DNA from 3 places in the Streptomyces formicae genome. Region 2 is predicted to be linked to each of the others. Evidence: riboswitches for the same ligand, from Rfam matches in the RefSeq annotation. Region 2 holds a riboswitch; each other region holds the start of a gene.
The links. Region 2 has a riboswitch for S-adenosylmethionine ahead of thrC (threonine synthase). Riboswitches for the same ligand answer to the same signal wherever they lie in the genome.

Region 1: another riboswitch for S-adenosylmethionine. It lies ahead of KY5_RS10735 (aminotransferase class V-fold PLP-dependent enzyme); the one in region 2 lies ahead of thrC (threonine synthase).
Region 3: another riboswitch for S-adenosylmethionine. It lies ahead of KY5_RS36955 (hypothetical protein); the one in region 2 lies ahead of thrC (threonine synthase).

Annotation. Positions count from the first base shown of each region.
Region 1 covers NZ_CP022685.1:2,545,193-2,550,154, reverse strand. The annotation lists gene KY5_RS10745 (cytochrome b) at 1-422, shown strand, start outside; gene trpD (anthranilate phosphoribosyltransferase) at 583-1,647, shown strand; SAM riboswitch class IV at 1,733-1,850, shown strand; gene KY5_RS10735 (aminotransferase class V-fold PLP-dependent enzyme) at 2,015-3,391, shown strand; gene KY5_RS10730 (glycerate kinase) at 3,340-4,539, opposite strand; gene KY5_RS10725 (SLC13 family permease) at 4,557-4,962, opposite strand, start outside.
Region 2 covers NZ_CP022685.1:4,369,241-4,374,202, reverse strand. The annotation lists gene KY5_RS18550 (DUF11 domain-containing protein) at 1-1,659, opposite strand, end outside; gene KY5_RS18545 (glucosyl-3-phosphoglycerate synthase) at 1,698-2,642, opposite strand; SAM riboswitch class I at 2,797-2,931, shown strand; gene thrC (threonine synthase) at 2,925-4,244, shown strand; gene KY5_RS18535 (ubiquitin-like small modifier protein 1) at 4,343-4,618, shown strand.
Region 3 covers NZ_CP022685.1:8,484,235-8,489,196, reverse strand. The annotation lists gene KY5_RS36970 (amino acid permease) at 1-1,338, shown strand, start outside; gene KY5_RS36965 (GNAT family N-acetyltransferase) at 1,357-1,911, opposite strand; gene KY5_RS36960 (SDR family NAD(P)-dependent oxidoreductase) at 1,949-2,683, opposite strand; gene KY5_RS36955 (hypothetical protein) at 2,782-3,147, opposite strand; SAM riboswitch class IV at 3,190-3,299, opposite strand; gene KY5_RS36950 (radical SAM protein) at 3,321-4,679, opposite strand.

The sequences.
Region 1 (4,962 bases), 1.8 Mb from region 2:
CCACGCACTTCCACCTGTCGCTGAACGCCATCACCTGGTTCGTCCGGATCTTCTTCTTCGTCGGACCGGTCATCGCCTTCATCGTGACCAAGCGGATCTGCATGGGTCTCCAGCGGCGCGACAAGGACAAGGTGCTGCACGGGCGCGAGTCCGGCATCATCAAGCGCCTGCCGCACGGTGAGTTCATCGAGGTCCACGAGCCGCTCAGCCAGGAGCAGCTGCACACCCTCACGGCGCACGAGCAGTACCAGCCGCTCGAGATCGGCCCGACGGTCGACGAGAACGGCGTCGAGCGCAAGGTGTCCGGCTCCGAGAAGCTCAGGGCCAAGCTCTCCAAGGGCTACTACGGGGAGGACAACCAGATCCCCAAGGCCACCGCCGAGGAGTACAAGGAGATCACGAGCGGCCACGGCCACCACTGATCAACCGAAGCTCTCGAAGCTCTGACCACAAGGTCGCCACGGCAGGAGCCCCGTCCATTGCATGGACGGGGCTCTTTGCCGTCCCGGGGGCTGGATAGGGTGGTCCCACCCCCTTGTCGAGGGGCGCGTCTTCATACTTCGAGAAACCCCAGGAGCGGCCATGAGCGCTGTGACCCCCGCAGGAGGCACTACCGCGGCGGGCCGTTCCTGGCCCGACGTACTGAACGGCCTGCTCGACGGCCGCGACCAGAGCGCCGACGACACCGCGTGGGCCATGGACCGCATCATGCGCGGCGAGGCCACCGACGCGCAGATCGCGGGCTTCGTGGTCGCGCTGCGCGCCAAGGGCGAGACCGTCGAGGAGATCTCCGGGCTCGTACGGACGATGTACGAGCACGCCAACGTGATCGAGGTGCCGGGGGAGACCGTCGACATCGTCGGGACCGGCGGGGACGGGGCCAAGACCGTCAACATCTCGACCATGTCCGCGATCGTCGTCGCGGGCGCGGGGGCGAAGGTCGTCAAGCACGGCAACCGCGCCGCCTCCAGTGCCTCGGGCTCCTCCGACGTACTGGAAAAGCTCGGGGTCAACCTGGAGCTGCCGCTGCACCGGGTCGTCGAGGTCGCGGAGGAGGCGGGGATCACCTTCTGCTTCGCGGTGAAGTTCCACCCGGCGCTGCGGCACGCGGGCGCGGCGCGCGGCCAGTTGGGGATCAGGACCGTCTTCAACCTGCTCGGTCCGCTCACCAATCCGGCCAGGGTGCGGGCCCAGGCGGTCGGCGTCGCCGATCCCCGGATGGCGCCCATCGTGGCGGGCGTCTTCGCCGAGCGCGGGCACTCCTCGCTCGTCTTCCGCGGCGACGACGGGCTCGACGAGCTGACGACGACGGGCACCTCCCGCGTCTGGGTGGTGCGCGACGGTGTCGTGCGCGAGGAGTCCTTCGACCCGCGGGACGTCGGCATCGAGCTGGTGGAGATCTCCGCGCTGCGCGGCGCGGACGCCTCGTACAACGCGGAGGTCGCGCTGCGGCTCCTGGACGGCGAGACGGGACCCGTGCGGGACGCGGTGCTGCTCAACGCGGCCGCGGCGCTCGTGGCTCTGAAGCCGACCGACGAGCCGTTCGCGGAGCAGATCAGGGCGGGCATGGCGCGGGCCGCCGAGGCGATCGACACCGGGTCCGCCAAGCGGGCCCTGGAGCGCTGGGTGGCGGCCAGCAACCGCTGAGCGGGCCGCCGGTGTGACGCACGGCGCAGTCCGGATCCTGGACTGCGCCTTGCGCGCCGAAGATCGTGTGGCAGGATGCTGCACAGGTCATGAGTGACAGCGACTACGGCCCCGGCCCGCTGTCCGGCAACCCTCCGTCCGTGGCGGGGTGCCCCGGGTGAAGACCAGGTCGTACGCAGCAAGGCGTATGGCAAGCGCGGACCCCTCGCAACCCTGGGGTCCTGGTCCTCAAGGGAGCAGTCTCGTGAGCAAGCGAATGTGACAGGGCTTCCACGCCCCGCCTCCGCACACCCTTTTTCACCTTTCTCCTGCGCTGTCGACCGACGTCCGGCGCAGTGATCTCGCCTGCCTCTCACGGGAGTTCGCCATGTCTGTTTCCGCCGTTGCCGTCGACGCGTCCGTCTGTGCCCAGCCGCTGCCCGTGCTCGGCGCGGACGTCACCGTTCCGCTGGTCACCGGTGGTGAGGTGACGTACGCGGCGCTCGACTACGCGGCGAGCGCGCCCGCGTTGCAGCGGGTGTGGGACGACGTGGCGGCCTACGCCCCCTACTACGGCAGCGTGCACCGCGGGGCCGGGTACCTGTCGCAGCTCTCCACCGACCTCTTCGAGAACTCCCGCGCGACGGTCGCCGAGTTCCTCGGGTGCCGCGAGGACGACCAGGTGATCTTCACGCGGTCGACCACCGACTCGCTGAACCTGCTCGCCGCCGCGCTGCCCGCCGACTGCCAGGTCTTCGTCTTCGAGACCGAACACCACGCCTCGCTGCTGCCGTGGCGGGACGCGCGGGTGACCTACCTCAACGCGCCGCGTACGCCGGACGAGGCGGTGCAGACGCTGGAGCGGGCCCTTGCCGACCGTGACCCCTACGGCCCGGCCCTGGTCTGCGTGACCGGCGCCTCCAACGTCACCGGCGAGCTGTGGCCGGTGCGCGAGCTGGCCGCCGCCGCGCACGCGCACGGCGCCCGCATCGTCCTCGACGCCGCGCAGCTCGCACCCCACCACCCCGTCTCCATCGACGAGTTGGACGTGGACTGGGTCGCCTTCTCCGGCCACAAGCTGTACGCGCCGTTCGGCTCCGGCGTGCTCGCGGGGCGCTCCGACTGGCTGCGCGGCGCCGAGCCGTACCTCGCGGGCGGCGGGGCATCGCGGAAGGTGGCGCGGCGCGCCGACGGCGGCGTGGACGTGGAGTGGCACGACACCGCCGCGCGGCACGAGGCGGGGTCGCCCAACGTCATCGGCGTCTACTCCATCGCCGCCGCCTGCAAGGCGCTGACCGAGGCCGGATTCGACGAACTGGTCGCCAGGGAGCGGTACTTGATCGCGAAGGTGCGCGAGGGGCTCGCCGAGGTGCCCGCCGTGCGCGTGCTCTCGCTCTTCGGTGACGACGCGCCGCGCGTGGGCGTCATCTCCTTCGTCGTGGACGGCTGGAACAGCTCGCACTTCGCCGCCGCGCTCTCCGCCGAGTACGGGATCGGCGTGCGCGACGGTCTGTTCTGCGCCCACCCGCTGGTGCGCACCCTGCTCGGCAGCGAGCCCGACGAGCCCGGCGAGTGCGGCGCGCCCGAGGCCGCGCCCGGCGAGAAGTCGCTCAACGCCATCCGCGTGAGCTTCGGCGCGGGCACCCCCGACGAGCACGTCGAGCGCTTCGTGCGCGCCGTCAAGGAGCTGGTGGCCGACGGCGCGCGGTGGAGCTACCGCACCGAGGACGGCCGCTGCGTGCCGGACACCAGCGTCGCCGCCTGACCCGGCAGGCGCGAGCCGAGCTGGATCATCCGCAGGGCCCGCTCGGTCGCGTCGGTGAGGAACTCGCCGCCCCTGCCGAGCGCCTCGGTCAGGGAGACGGGGGCGGGCAGGATCGCGCTGTAGGCGTCGACACCGGCGGCCCGCACGTGGTGCGCGCCCCGGCCGATCGTGCCCGCGAGCACCAGGACCGGTCGGTCGAACATCTTGGCGCGGCGGGCCACCTCGGCGGGGATCTTGCCGCGCGGGGTCTGGTGGTCGAGGGCGCCCTCCGCCGTGATGACCAGGTCGGCGCGGGCGAGCCTGGCGTCCAGGTCGAGCTGGTCGAGCAGCACGTCGAAGCGGGGGAGCAGGGCGGCGCCGAGGGCCGCGAGTCCTGCGCCGAGTCCGCCGGACGCGCCCGTGCCGGGGCCCAGTGAGAGGTCGGCGCTGACGCGCAGGTCGCGCGTCAGGACGTACGCCCAGTGGTCGAGGCCGGCGGCGAGCTCCTCGACCTGGCGGGGGGTGGCGCCCTTCTGGGGGCCGAAGACGCGGGCCACGCCGCGCTCGCCGCACAGGACGTTGAAGGGGTTGCAGGCCACCTGGATGTCGGTGGCCGCGACGCGCGGGTCGATGCCGGTGGTGTCGATGCGGTTCAGGCGCGTCAACTCCCTTCCGCCGTGCGGCAGTTCCCAGCCGTCCAGGTCCAGGAGGCGGGCGCCGAGGGCCTGCAGCGCCCCGGCGCCGCCGTCCGAGGTGCCCGAGTCGCCGCAGCCGACCAGGATCCGCCGGGCGCCCGCGTCCAGGGCGGCGCGGATCAGCTCGCCGACGCCGTACGTCGTGGTGGCGCCAGGGTCGCGCAGATCGCGGGGGACCAGGGAGAGGCCCGCCACGGCCGCCATCTCGACGACCGCGGTGCCGTCGGGCAGCAGCGCGAAGTGCGTGCCGATCGGCTGGCCGACGGGGCCGGTGGCGGGCAGCGCGACCAGGCGGCCGCCCTCCGCGGCGGCCAGCGCGCGTGCCGTGCCCTCGCCGCCGTCCACCAGCGGGATCAGGTCGGTCTCGGCGTGCGGGACGACACGGCGTACGCCCGCGGCGATGGCCTCGGCCGCCGCGCCCGCGGACAGGGATTCCTTGAAGCCGCTGGGGGCGATGGCGAAACGGGTCAGCATGAGGGTCTCCCAGGGATCTAACGGACGGGGACGCCGAGCAGCGGCCAGAGCGTGACGGCGCACAGCAGGACGAGCGCGGCGGACAGCGGGGCCAGGACGGCGGAGAGCCGCAGCAGGTCGCGCGGGGTGTAGGTGGGGACGCCGGGGACCTCGGCGAAGAGCGTGACCGGCTTGGCGGAGGCGGGCAGCGTGTGGCAGAAGCCCGCGGCCGCGGTGGAGGCGAGCGCCGCCGCGACCGGGTTCACGCCCGCGCCGACGGCCGCCGCGACGACCAGCGGGACGAGCACGGAGGAGCGGGCGGAGCGGGACTGGAGCACCAGGTGCGCGGCCGTGCTGACCGCGACGACCACGGTGAGGAACAGCCACGGGGGCAGGTCCAGGGGCAGGCCGCCGACCAGCCACGTGGCCGCGCCCGAGTCGGCG
Region 2 (4,962 bases):
CGAGGCGTTCTTCAGGGTGATGGTGTTGGTGGTCGAGCCGCACGCGGGGACGACGCGCCGGGCGGGGGAGCTGCCCACGGTGATGGGCGGCTCGGGGTAGTCGATGACCGGCTCGGAGGCGCAGTTCGGGTCGGTGCTGCCCTGGTCGCAGTTGGAGCGCGGCGTCTGGACGTCGACGTTGTTCAGCAGCTTGCCGTCACCGCTCACCGGGTCGTGGACGGTGACCGAGTAGGTGACCGTCGCGGTCTGCCCCGGTGCGATGTCCCCGACGTAGCCGAGCTTCGGCTTCTTGTACGAGACCTTGCCGATGGACGCCTTCGCGTCGCCGTTGTACGTCGCGTCGTCGAGGTTGCCCGACAGGTCGTCGCTGAACCTGGCGCCCGGGTAGGGCAGCTTGCTGATGTTCTTCGCCTTGACCGTGTAGGTCAGCCTGCCGCCCGGCTCGACCTTGGCGGGCGAGGCGGTCTTGGTGACCTCCAGGTCGGGCACCGGCACGGAGAGGGCCAGCTGCGAGGGGACGTACACGTCACCGGTGCTGGTGAACGTCAGCTTCGCCGAGGTGGCGCCGACGGGGATCGCGCGGTCGGGCACCTCGAACGCCTTGGCGTCGATGCTCAGGTTGTTGCGGTGCTTGGGGTTGACCGAGCCGTCGTCCTCACTGATGAAGAAGTTGTCGGTCCTGCCGGTGTGCGCGTCGGCGGCGGGCTGCCCGTCGACCAGGAACTGGTCGCCCTTGGTGTTCCAGTCGCCCTCGTACGCCGTGACGCTGGCGTGGATGTCGCCCTCGGTGCGGTAGAAGCCGTCGACCGGGATCGTGGTGGAGGAGCCCGCGGCGGCCCGCGTCCTGGTCGAGCGCTGGATGACGTGGCCGCCCCAGAGGTAGACGTTGCGGCGGTCGGGCGCGTACTGCTCGTTGGGTCCGTCGTACTTGTAGACGACGGTCAGCGACCAGCCGCCGACGCAGCCCTGCCCGGTCGGCGCCCAGACGTTGCCGACGGCCACCTCGACGGGGCTGCCGGTGGTGGCGCCCTGGAAGGCGTCGGTGACGTCGGCCTCGGCGGTGTAGTAGTGCGGGCCCTGGGTGGCGTTCGGGGTGCGGACCGCGTTCTGGACCTTCACCGTGTTCTCCGCGCCGCCGTCGACCCGGATGACCGGGGCCGTGGTGAGCGGGTCGCCGGGAGCCGGGTCGACGGGCTTGTTGCCCTCGCGGTTGAGGTCGCAGATGTCGCGCACGGTGCGGCCGAAGCGGTGGGTGCCCGCGTTGCCGCCCCAGAACAGCCGCGCGTAGTCGACCGTCGCGCCCGGCGGGACGGTGACCCGGCCGGTGCTGGAGTCGAAGGTGTCGGTGAGCCCCGCGGTATTGATGCGGTGCTCGATGAAGTTGTTGTTGTTCTTGGTGCCCTTGGCCTGCTGGGTCTCCTTGCAGGCGGCGGCCACGTCGGCCGGTCGCGTCGGGCAGTCCAGGACGGTGTTGCCGATGGTCTTGAAGTCGCCGTACAGCGATTCGTCGTAGCGCTTGGCGAAAGGCTCGACGACCTCGGCGGCGGCGGGGGTCGCGGTCGCGGTGAGCACCCCGGCGGCGACGGTGGCGGCGGCGAGCGTCAGCGCGCCCGCCCGCCGGATGGCTTTCCCTGCATGTCTGACATGTCTGACCCACATAAATGGGCAATGTAGGCAAAACGCATGATCGGCTGTGGTTACGCCACGCGACGATGTGCATACTCGGCGATATCGGACATAGGGGGGCGCTCCTCGGTGTCCACCGGATACGTCCTCGGCTCGAAACCGTGCTCGCCCCTGACGAACTGCGTCAGCTCGGGCCGGACGAGATGGCCGCGCGCGAGCCGCAGCTGCGCGGTCCGGTAGATGGCCGCGGCCATCCGGCCGAGCGCCTGCCCGTCCTGGTGCCGGTGCTTGCGCACCCCGACGTCGACCTGCGCGAGGGCGTCCAGGCCCACCGTGTGCAGCGCGTCGACGAGCAGGCCCAGCTCCACGCCGTACCCGACGGGGAACGGCAGCCGCTCCAGGAGGGACCTGCGGGCCGCGTACTCGCCGCCCAACGGCTGTACGAAACCGGCCAGTTGGGGCCAGTGCATGTTCAGGAGCGGCCGTGCCATCAGCTCGGTCACCCGGCCGCCCTGCCCCGCTGCCGAGCCCAGCGGACGGTCGTACATCGCCTTCACGAAGTGCACGTCGGGATCGGTCAGGAGCGGGCCCACGATCCCCGAGACGAAGTCCGCGGAGAACTCCCGCAGATCCGCGTCGACGAACGCCACGACGTCGCCCCGCGTCGCCAGGAGCGAGCGCCAGAGCACCTCGCCCTTGCCCGGCACGGCCGGGAGACGCGGCAGGATCTCGTCCCTGTGCACGACCCGGGCGCCCGCCTTCCGCGCGACCTCCGCCGTACGGTCGCCGGAGCCGGAGTCGATCACCACGAGCTCGTCGACGAGCGGCGTGCGTGCCATCAGCTCCCGCCGGATCACCTCGACGATCCCGCCGACCGTCGCCTCCTCGTCGAGTGCGGGAAGGACGACGCTCACCGAGGTGCCCGAGGCGCGTTTGGCGGCGACCAGACGCTCCGGCGAACGGTCGGCGACGGACCAGGAACGCCTGCTCAGCCAGCGCTCGACTTCTTCCAGCACGGTCGGCGGCTCCTCACTGTGATCCATCTCGCGGTACGGACGACTATCTCAAGGGTCCGGGGCTTCGGTTACAGTCTTGAACAACGCCGGTGACCATCGCATGTCGGGGTCACCGCCCCGTTGAGATCGACAACTGAAACCCATAATCGAATACCGCTCATCCAGAGGGGCAGAGGGATACGGCCCGTTGAAGCCCCGGCAACCATCCCGCCGACCGCGCACGCGAGGTCTCGGTGGGGAAGGTGCCAATTCCGTCTCGCGGCGAGATGCGTCGCGAGGAAGATGAGGAGAAAGGGCCTCGCCTCCATGGCTGTGCAGACCGTCGCCACCGAAAGCACCACCGCTCCCGTAGACCTCGGCCCCGCATCGGGCCTTGCGTGCCGGGAGTGCGGCACCAAGTTCCCGCTCGGACCGATCTTCGCCTGCGCCGAGTGTTTCGGCCCCCTCGAAGTCGCCTACGACCTGCCGCTCGGTGACCCCGAAGCCCTCCGCGCCCGCATCGAGGCGGGCCCCGCCAACATCTGGCGCTACGCCCCGCTCCTTCCCGTCCCCGCCGACGTGGCCGACAAGCCGAACCTCAACCCCGGCTGGACCAAGCTCGTCAAGGCCGACAACCTCGCCGCCGAACTCGGCGTCGAACAGGGCAAGTTGTTCGTCAAGGACGACTCGGGCAACCCGACCCACTCCTTCAAGGACCGGGTCGTCGCGCAGGCGCTCGAAGCGGCGCGCGCCTTCGGCTTCACCACCCTGTCGTGCTCCTCCACCGGCAACCTCGCGGGCGCCGTCGGCGCCGCCGCCGCCCGCGCCGGTTTCCGCTCCTGCGTGTTCATCCCGCACGACCTGGAGCAGGGCAAGGTCGTCATGGCCGCGGTCTACGGCGGCGAGCTCGTCGGCATCGAGGGCAACTACGACGACGTGAACCGCTTCTGCTCCGAGCTCATCGGCGACCCGCTCGGCGAGGGCTGGGGCTTCGTCAACGTCAACCTGCGGCCGTACTACGGAGAGGGCTCCAAGACCCTCGCGTACGAGATCTGCGAGCAGCTCGGCTGGGTCCTGCCCGACCAGCTGGTCATCCCGATCGCCTCGGGATCGCAGCTCACGAAGATCGACAAGGGTCTGAAGGAGCTCATCGCGCTCGGCCTCGTCGCGGACAAGCCCTACAAGATCTTCGGCGCGCAGGCGGAGGGGTGTTCGCCGGTCTCCGCGGCGTTCAAGGCGGGCCACGACGTCGTACGGCCCCAGAAGCCGAACACCATCGCCAAGTCCCTCGCCATCGGCAACCCGGCGGACGGGCCCTACGTGCTCGACATCGCCCGGCGCACGGGCGGGGCCGTGGAGGACGTGAACGACGAGCAGGTCGTCGAGGCGATCGAGCTGCTCGCTCGGAGCGAGGGGATCTTCGCGGAGACCGCCGGGGGCGTGACGGTCGGTGTCACCAAGAAGCTGGTCGAGGCGGGGCTCATCGATCCCTCGCTGACCACGGTGGTGCTCAACACCGGCGACGGGCTCAAGACTCTCGACGCGGTTGCCGACAGGTCTCAGGCGACCGCGACGATCAAGCCCAGCCTCGAGGCGTTCCGCTCCGCGGGGCTTGCCGACTAGTCGCCGCAGGGCCTGATCTCCGCTGCCGACCGCGGGTCGCGGTCCGTCCTCGCGCAGTTCCCCGCGCCCCTTACGGGGCCTACCTCTGAGGTGAATCCATGAGCGTCAACGTCCGTATCCCCACCATTCTCCGTACCTACACCGGCGGCAAGGCCGAGGTCGCCGCCGAGGGGGCGACCCTGGGCGAGGTCATCGCCGATCTGGAGAAGAACCACACCGGCATCGCCGCGCGCGTCCTGGACGATCAGGGCAAGCTGCGCCGCTTCGTGAATGTCTATGTGAACGACGACGACGTCCGTTTTGAGCAGGGTCTGCAGACGGCCACTCCGGACGGTGCCGGTGTCTCGATCATTCCGGCGGTCGCCGGAGGCTGAGCTTCCGCAGGCAAGAGCACGCAGCGTGATCCGAATTGCCCCCTCCGCGAGAGAAACGGAGGGGGCAATTCTGCATGGTTGAGCGCGGTACAGTTGGGAACAGTGCTTCGCCGTTAGTGCCGAGCGCATATACGAAGTCGGCCCGGAGCCGACAAGAAGTAGCCAAAGCGCGCTGTCCATTTGGGCCCTTTGTGGCATTTGCCCGGCCCGACTTGCCCTGAACTCCGGCAAATTCTCCACATATTTCCGATCGTGCGTGCCCAGAATTCTCGTCCGATTGACCTGTTGCAGACGGCAGTTGGACAGATACATTCAGCGGCGGTCGACGCGTTCCGGCGCACACC
Region 3 (4,962 bases), 4.1 Mb from region 2:
ACCGGCGGCCCGGCCGTGATGCTCTGGGGCTGGGCGGGCGTCGGCCTCTTCGTCCTCTGCGTGGGCCTCGCGCTGGCCGAGGTGACCAGCGCGTATCCGACGTCGGGGGCGCTCTACTACATGGCCGACCGGCTCGGCGGGCGCCGCTGGGGCTGGTACACGGGCTGGCTGAACCTGCTCGGCCTGCTCGGCGCGATAGCGGGCATCGACTACGGCGCCGCCCTGTTCACCGGCGCGTTCCTCAATCTGAAGTTCGGCTTCACGCCGACGGCCGAGAAGACCTTCCTGATCTTCCTGTGCATCCTGTTCCTGCACGCCGTCCTGAACCTCTTCAACGTACGCCTGGTCAGCCTGCTCAACTCGATCAGCGTGTGGTGGCACGTGGCCGGTGTCACGGTGATCGTCGGCGTCCTCGCGATCGTGCCCGACCACCACCAGTCGCCGTCGTTCGTCTTCGGCGAGTTCTACAACGGCACCGGCTGGGAGAACCCGCTCTACGTCACCGCGATCGGCCTGCTCCTCGCCCAGTACACGTTCTCCGGGTACGACGCCTCCGCGCACCTCTCGGAGGAGACGTCCAACGCGTCGGTGTCCGCTGCGCGCGGCATCGTGCGCGCCATCTGGGCCTCCTGGATCGCCGGTTTCGTCCTGCTGGCCGGGCTCACCTTCGCCATCCAGGACTACAAGGGCACGTTGGAGACCGCCACCAACGTGCCGCCCGCCCAGATCATGATCGACGCGATCGGCGAGTCCGGCGCGACGGCGCTGCTGCTCATCGTGATCGTGGCGCAGCTGTTCTGCGGCAACGCCGAGACGGCCGCGGCCAGCCGCATGGTGTTCGCCTTCTCCCGCGACAACGCGCTGCCGGGCTCCGCGATCTGGCGCAAGGTCAGCTCCCGCACCCAGGTCCCGGTGCCCGCGGTGTGGCTCTCGGTGGGCCTGGCCGCGGTGATCGCCCTGCCGTCCCTGTACTCGGCGACCGCGTACACGGCCGTGACCGCCATCAACGTCATCGGCATCACGCCCGCCTACGCCATCCCGATCTTCCTGCGCCTGCGCGCGGGCGACCGCTTCCAGCAGGGCCCGTGGAACCTGGGCCGCTGGAGCAAGCCGATCGGCTGGATCGCGGTGATCTGGGTGGCGTTCGTGACGGTCCTGTTCTGCCTGCCGCAGGCCTCGCCCGTCACCGTCCAGTCGATGAACTACGCGTCGATCGCGCTCGCCGTGGTGCTGATTCTGGCCACCGTGTGGTGGTTCGTGGCGCGCCGCTCGTACAGCACTCCGCAGGCGTACGGCTCGGACCGCGAGCAGGCCGAGGTCGCCGAGGGCATCGTCTGAGACTCCGCGCGAACCGCCTCACGCGGGGCGGTCGTTGAGGATCTTCTGGAAGAGCCGGTGGTCGCGCCAGGCGCCCTGGATGTACAGGAAGCCCGGCGCGACGCCGTACTCCTCGAAGCCGCACTTGGTGAGCACGCGCTGCGACGCGGTGTTGTGCAGGAGCGTGCCCGCCTCGACGCGGTGCAGGCCCAGTTGGCCGTCGGCGGCCTCGCAGACGACGTTCGCCGCGCCGGAGGCGAGGCCCCTTCCCTGGTGCTCGGCGTCGATCCAGTAGCCGAGGTTCCCGCTGCGGACCGGGCCGAGCACGATGTTCGACAGGGCGGCGTGCCCGAGGACCTCACCGCCGCCGACCAGCACCCAGTGCGCGGACCGGCCCGCGCGGCCCTCCTCCAACTGCACCCGGAGCCGGTCGCTCTGCCCCTGCGTGGTGAAGAAGGCGGCGGGCCTGTCCGGGTCCCAGGGTTCGAGGTGGGCGCGGTTGCGCCGGTAGGCGCGGGCGAGCGCCTCCGCGTCGTCGAGCGTGACCGGCCGTATGAGGACGTCTGACGTGAGGGAGACCTCTCCACTGATCATGCGCCCAGCGTACGAGGCCCCCCTCGGTGGGGCGGGGTCAGCGGCCGCCCGCGACCCGCAGGACCGTGCCCGTCGCGTAGGAGGCATCGGCGGAGAGCAGCCAGGAGACGGCCGCCGCGATCTCCTCCGGCCGGCCCGAGCGCCCCATCGGAATGCCGTCGGCGAGCTTCGCGGGGCGCTCGGGGTCCGCGTGGAACTCGGTCCAGATGACGCCCGGGGCAACGGCGTTGACGCGGATGCCGTCCCCCGCGACCTCCTTGGCAAGGCCGACGGTCAGGGTGTCGACGGCGCCCTTGGCCGCCGCGTAGTGCACGTACTCGCCGGGGGCGCCGAGCGTGGCGGCGGCGGACGAGACGTTCACGATCGCGCCGCCGCCGTTCGCCTTCAGGTCCCGCACCGCGCGCCGGGCGCAGAGCAGATAGCCGAGGACGTTCACGTCGAGCGCGCGGCGCATGCCCTCGGCGTCGGCGTCGGCGAGCGGCCCGACGGGCCCGCTCACTCCCGCGTTGTTGACCAGGCCCGTGACGGGGCCGAGTTCGGCGGCAGCGGTGTCGAAGAGACGGTCGACGGCGGCCTCGTCGGCGGTGTCGACCTGGACGGTGACGCAGCAGCGGCCCGCGGCGCGGACGGCGTCGGCCGCCTTCGCCGCGGCGGCCTCGTCGGAGCGGTAGCCGATGGCGACGTCGTGCCCTTCCTGGGCGAGACGGGCGCTGACAGCCGCGCCGATGCCTCGGCTGCCGCCGGTGACGACGGTGACGGGGTGGTGCTGCACGGGGGACCTCCGGCTCTGGGTGGCTGACTGTCGCGCCGCCCGGACGCGGGGATCGCCCTCGTCCGGCACGGCGTCATCCTACGGAGCGGTGATCTTCGTCAGCGGCCAGGGGCGGCGGGCTCCCCGTCGGGTGCCACGCAGACCAGCGTGGTGGCGACGGTGTCGCGCCGCAGCCGGAGCAGGTTCCAGCGGGGCTGCCACTGGGCGAGGCCCCGGTGCTCGCGCAGCAGCCCGCGCAGCCGTCCCGGGTCGTGCGTCCACAGCGTGGCGGGCACGCCCCGGGTCGGGCCGAGCACATGGAGGGCGATGCGGCCGTCGTCCCGTACGTCGTGCGAGGAGAGCAGCACGTCGACGAGCGGCCCCGGGTCCTTCGCGCTGTCGCGGGCCTGGATCCAGTGGACCTGGTGTCCCGGCGTGCGGGCTTCGCAGGTGTCGTGGTCGCAGATGGTGTGCGGGTGCGTCATGGAGCGCCTCCGGAGTCGTGGACCCCGGGAACCGGCCCCGGTGATCCGCCGTTCCCCGCGCGCCTCGCGCGGGGCGGGTCGTCACCCGGGGCACCCGCGACGGAGCGGGGTGCCGTCCAGCCAGCCGGGGCTTGACGCTGGAACTCGTGACCCGCCCCGACCGTAACACGGCTCTACTGGGGCGTCGCCGGGATAACGGCGTCCTCCGGAGCGGCCTTCTCCGCGGGCAGGCTGTCCATGAAGGAGCTCACCGAGAACACCGCGTTGCCGGGTCCGGCGGGGCCGTAACCGGGGGGCGAGGAAAGGCCGTTGGCCTCCATCGTCGCGCGGTAGGCCTCAAGGAGCCGCACGTGGTACTCCAGCGGGGCGCCCTGCGGATTGGCCTTGCCCAGCGGCGTCGTGGGCTCCGGGCACCAGGTGGTGAAGCGGGGCGTGATGCCGCGCGACATGAAGTACTGCAGGCCCTCGACGGTGGAGTCGATGGCCTCGCCGACGGTCTTGAAGCCGAAGGGCTCCGCCATCTCCACGCCCGCCACGAAGTTCGGGATGACGTTGCGCGGCCCGAAGACGTCTGCGGAGTCCAGGATGCGGCGGTGCCACTCGTCACGGCCGACGTAGCGCTCCTTGCCGGGGCAGTAGCGCTCGAACAGGTACGGGTCCCACACCTCGTAGTTGGGGTGGTAGATCCGCACGCCGTAGTCGTGGAAGCGCTGCACGTCCGCCTTGGGCAGGGCCTGGGCGACGACCTTGCCGATCCAGCGGCCGGGGAAGCGCTCCTCGATGGCCTTCGCGTACTGGCCGTAGAAGTCGGCCTCGTCCTTGCCCTGGAGCTGCGTGGTGATGGCGCCACCGGTGAGCGTGTACGCGGTGGAGGACTTGTTCGTGTCGTACTTGTCGATGATGGCGAGGGCTTCGAGGACCTCGTCCATCGGCTTCACACCGGTGTAGGGGCGGCCCGCCGCCTTCTGCTGGCGCCAGTTGTGGTTGATGTCGCAGTACTGGCACTCCTCCTTGGCGCCGAAGTACTGGCAGACCCGGAAGACCGTCAGGTAGATCAGGTAGCCCCACTGGATGGTGGGCGCCACCTCCATCACGGACTTGCCGTTCTCCAGGGTGTGCCGGTAGTAGTCCGGCATCGGCGGCAGGCCGACGTCGGAGATCCGCGCGCCGTCCAGGTAGAGGCCGAGCACTCCGTCGTCGTCGGCCGCGACCCGGTAGGGCGACGCCGGGTTCACGCGGACCGAGACGACGGTGCGGCGCAGTTCGTAGGGGCCGCCGGTGAGGACGATCTCCTCGGGCGGGCGGCGCAGGGCCGCGGCGCCCAGTTCGGGCAGGGTGCCGTGGTCGAAGGAGAAGATGAAGTACGACTTCGGCTTGACCTCGCCGCCCTCGTTGTCGCTGAGCGCCGACTCGTCGAAGGCGATCCCGCCGCGCAGCAGGTCCTCCTTGATCACGGCTTCCCGCGGCACGTTCGGGAACCGCTCCATGAGTGACTCGATGAGCTCGGTACGGTTCTCGCTGCGGCTTGGCATGGGCCGGGCACCTCGGATCCTTGTCGTCAATCTGTCCCGACCACGCTAATACCCGCCCGATCCGCTCCGGATCCGACTCCGGTCGGAGGGCTCCTACGCCGCGGGGCTAGGGTCTGTCCGGCGGATCAGGGCGCGCTCGGGTGGCGTCCACCGTCCGGTGCAGGCGAGCGGGGTCTGGTGCGTGCAGCTGCAAGGCGGAGGAGGGCGGCAACGCGGAGCGTTGGCAACCGACGACAACGCCGGAGGGGGTACCTCCCTGCTCGAGCGGAGCCGAGAGCTTGGG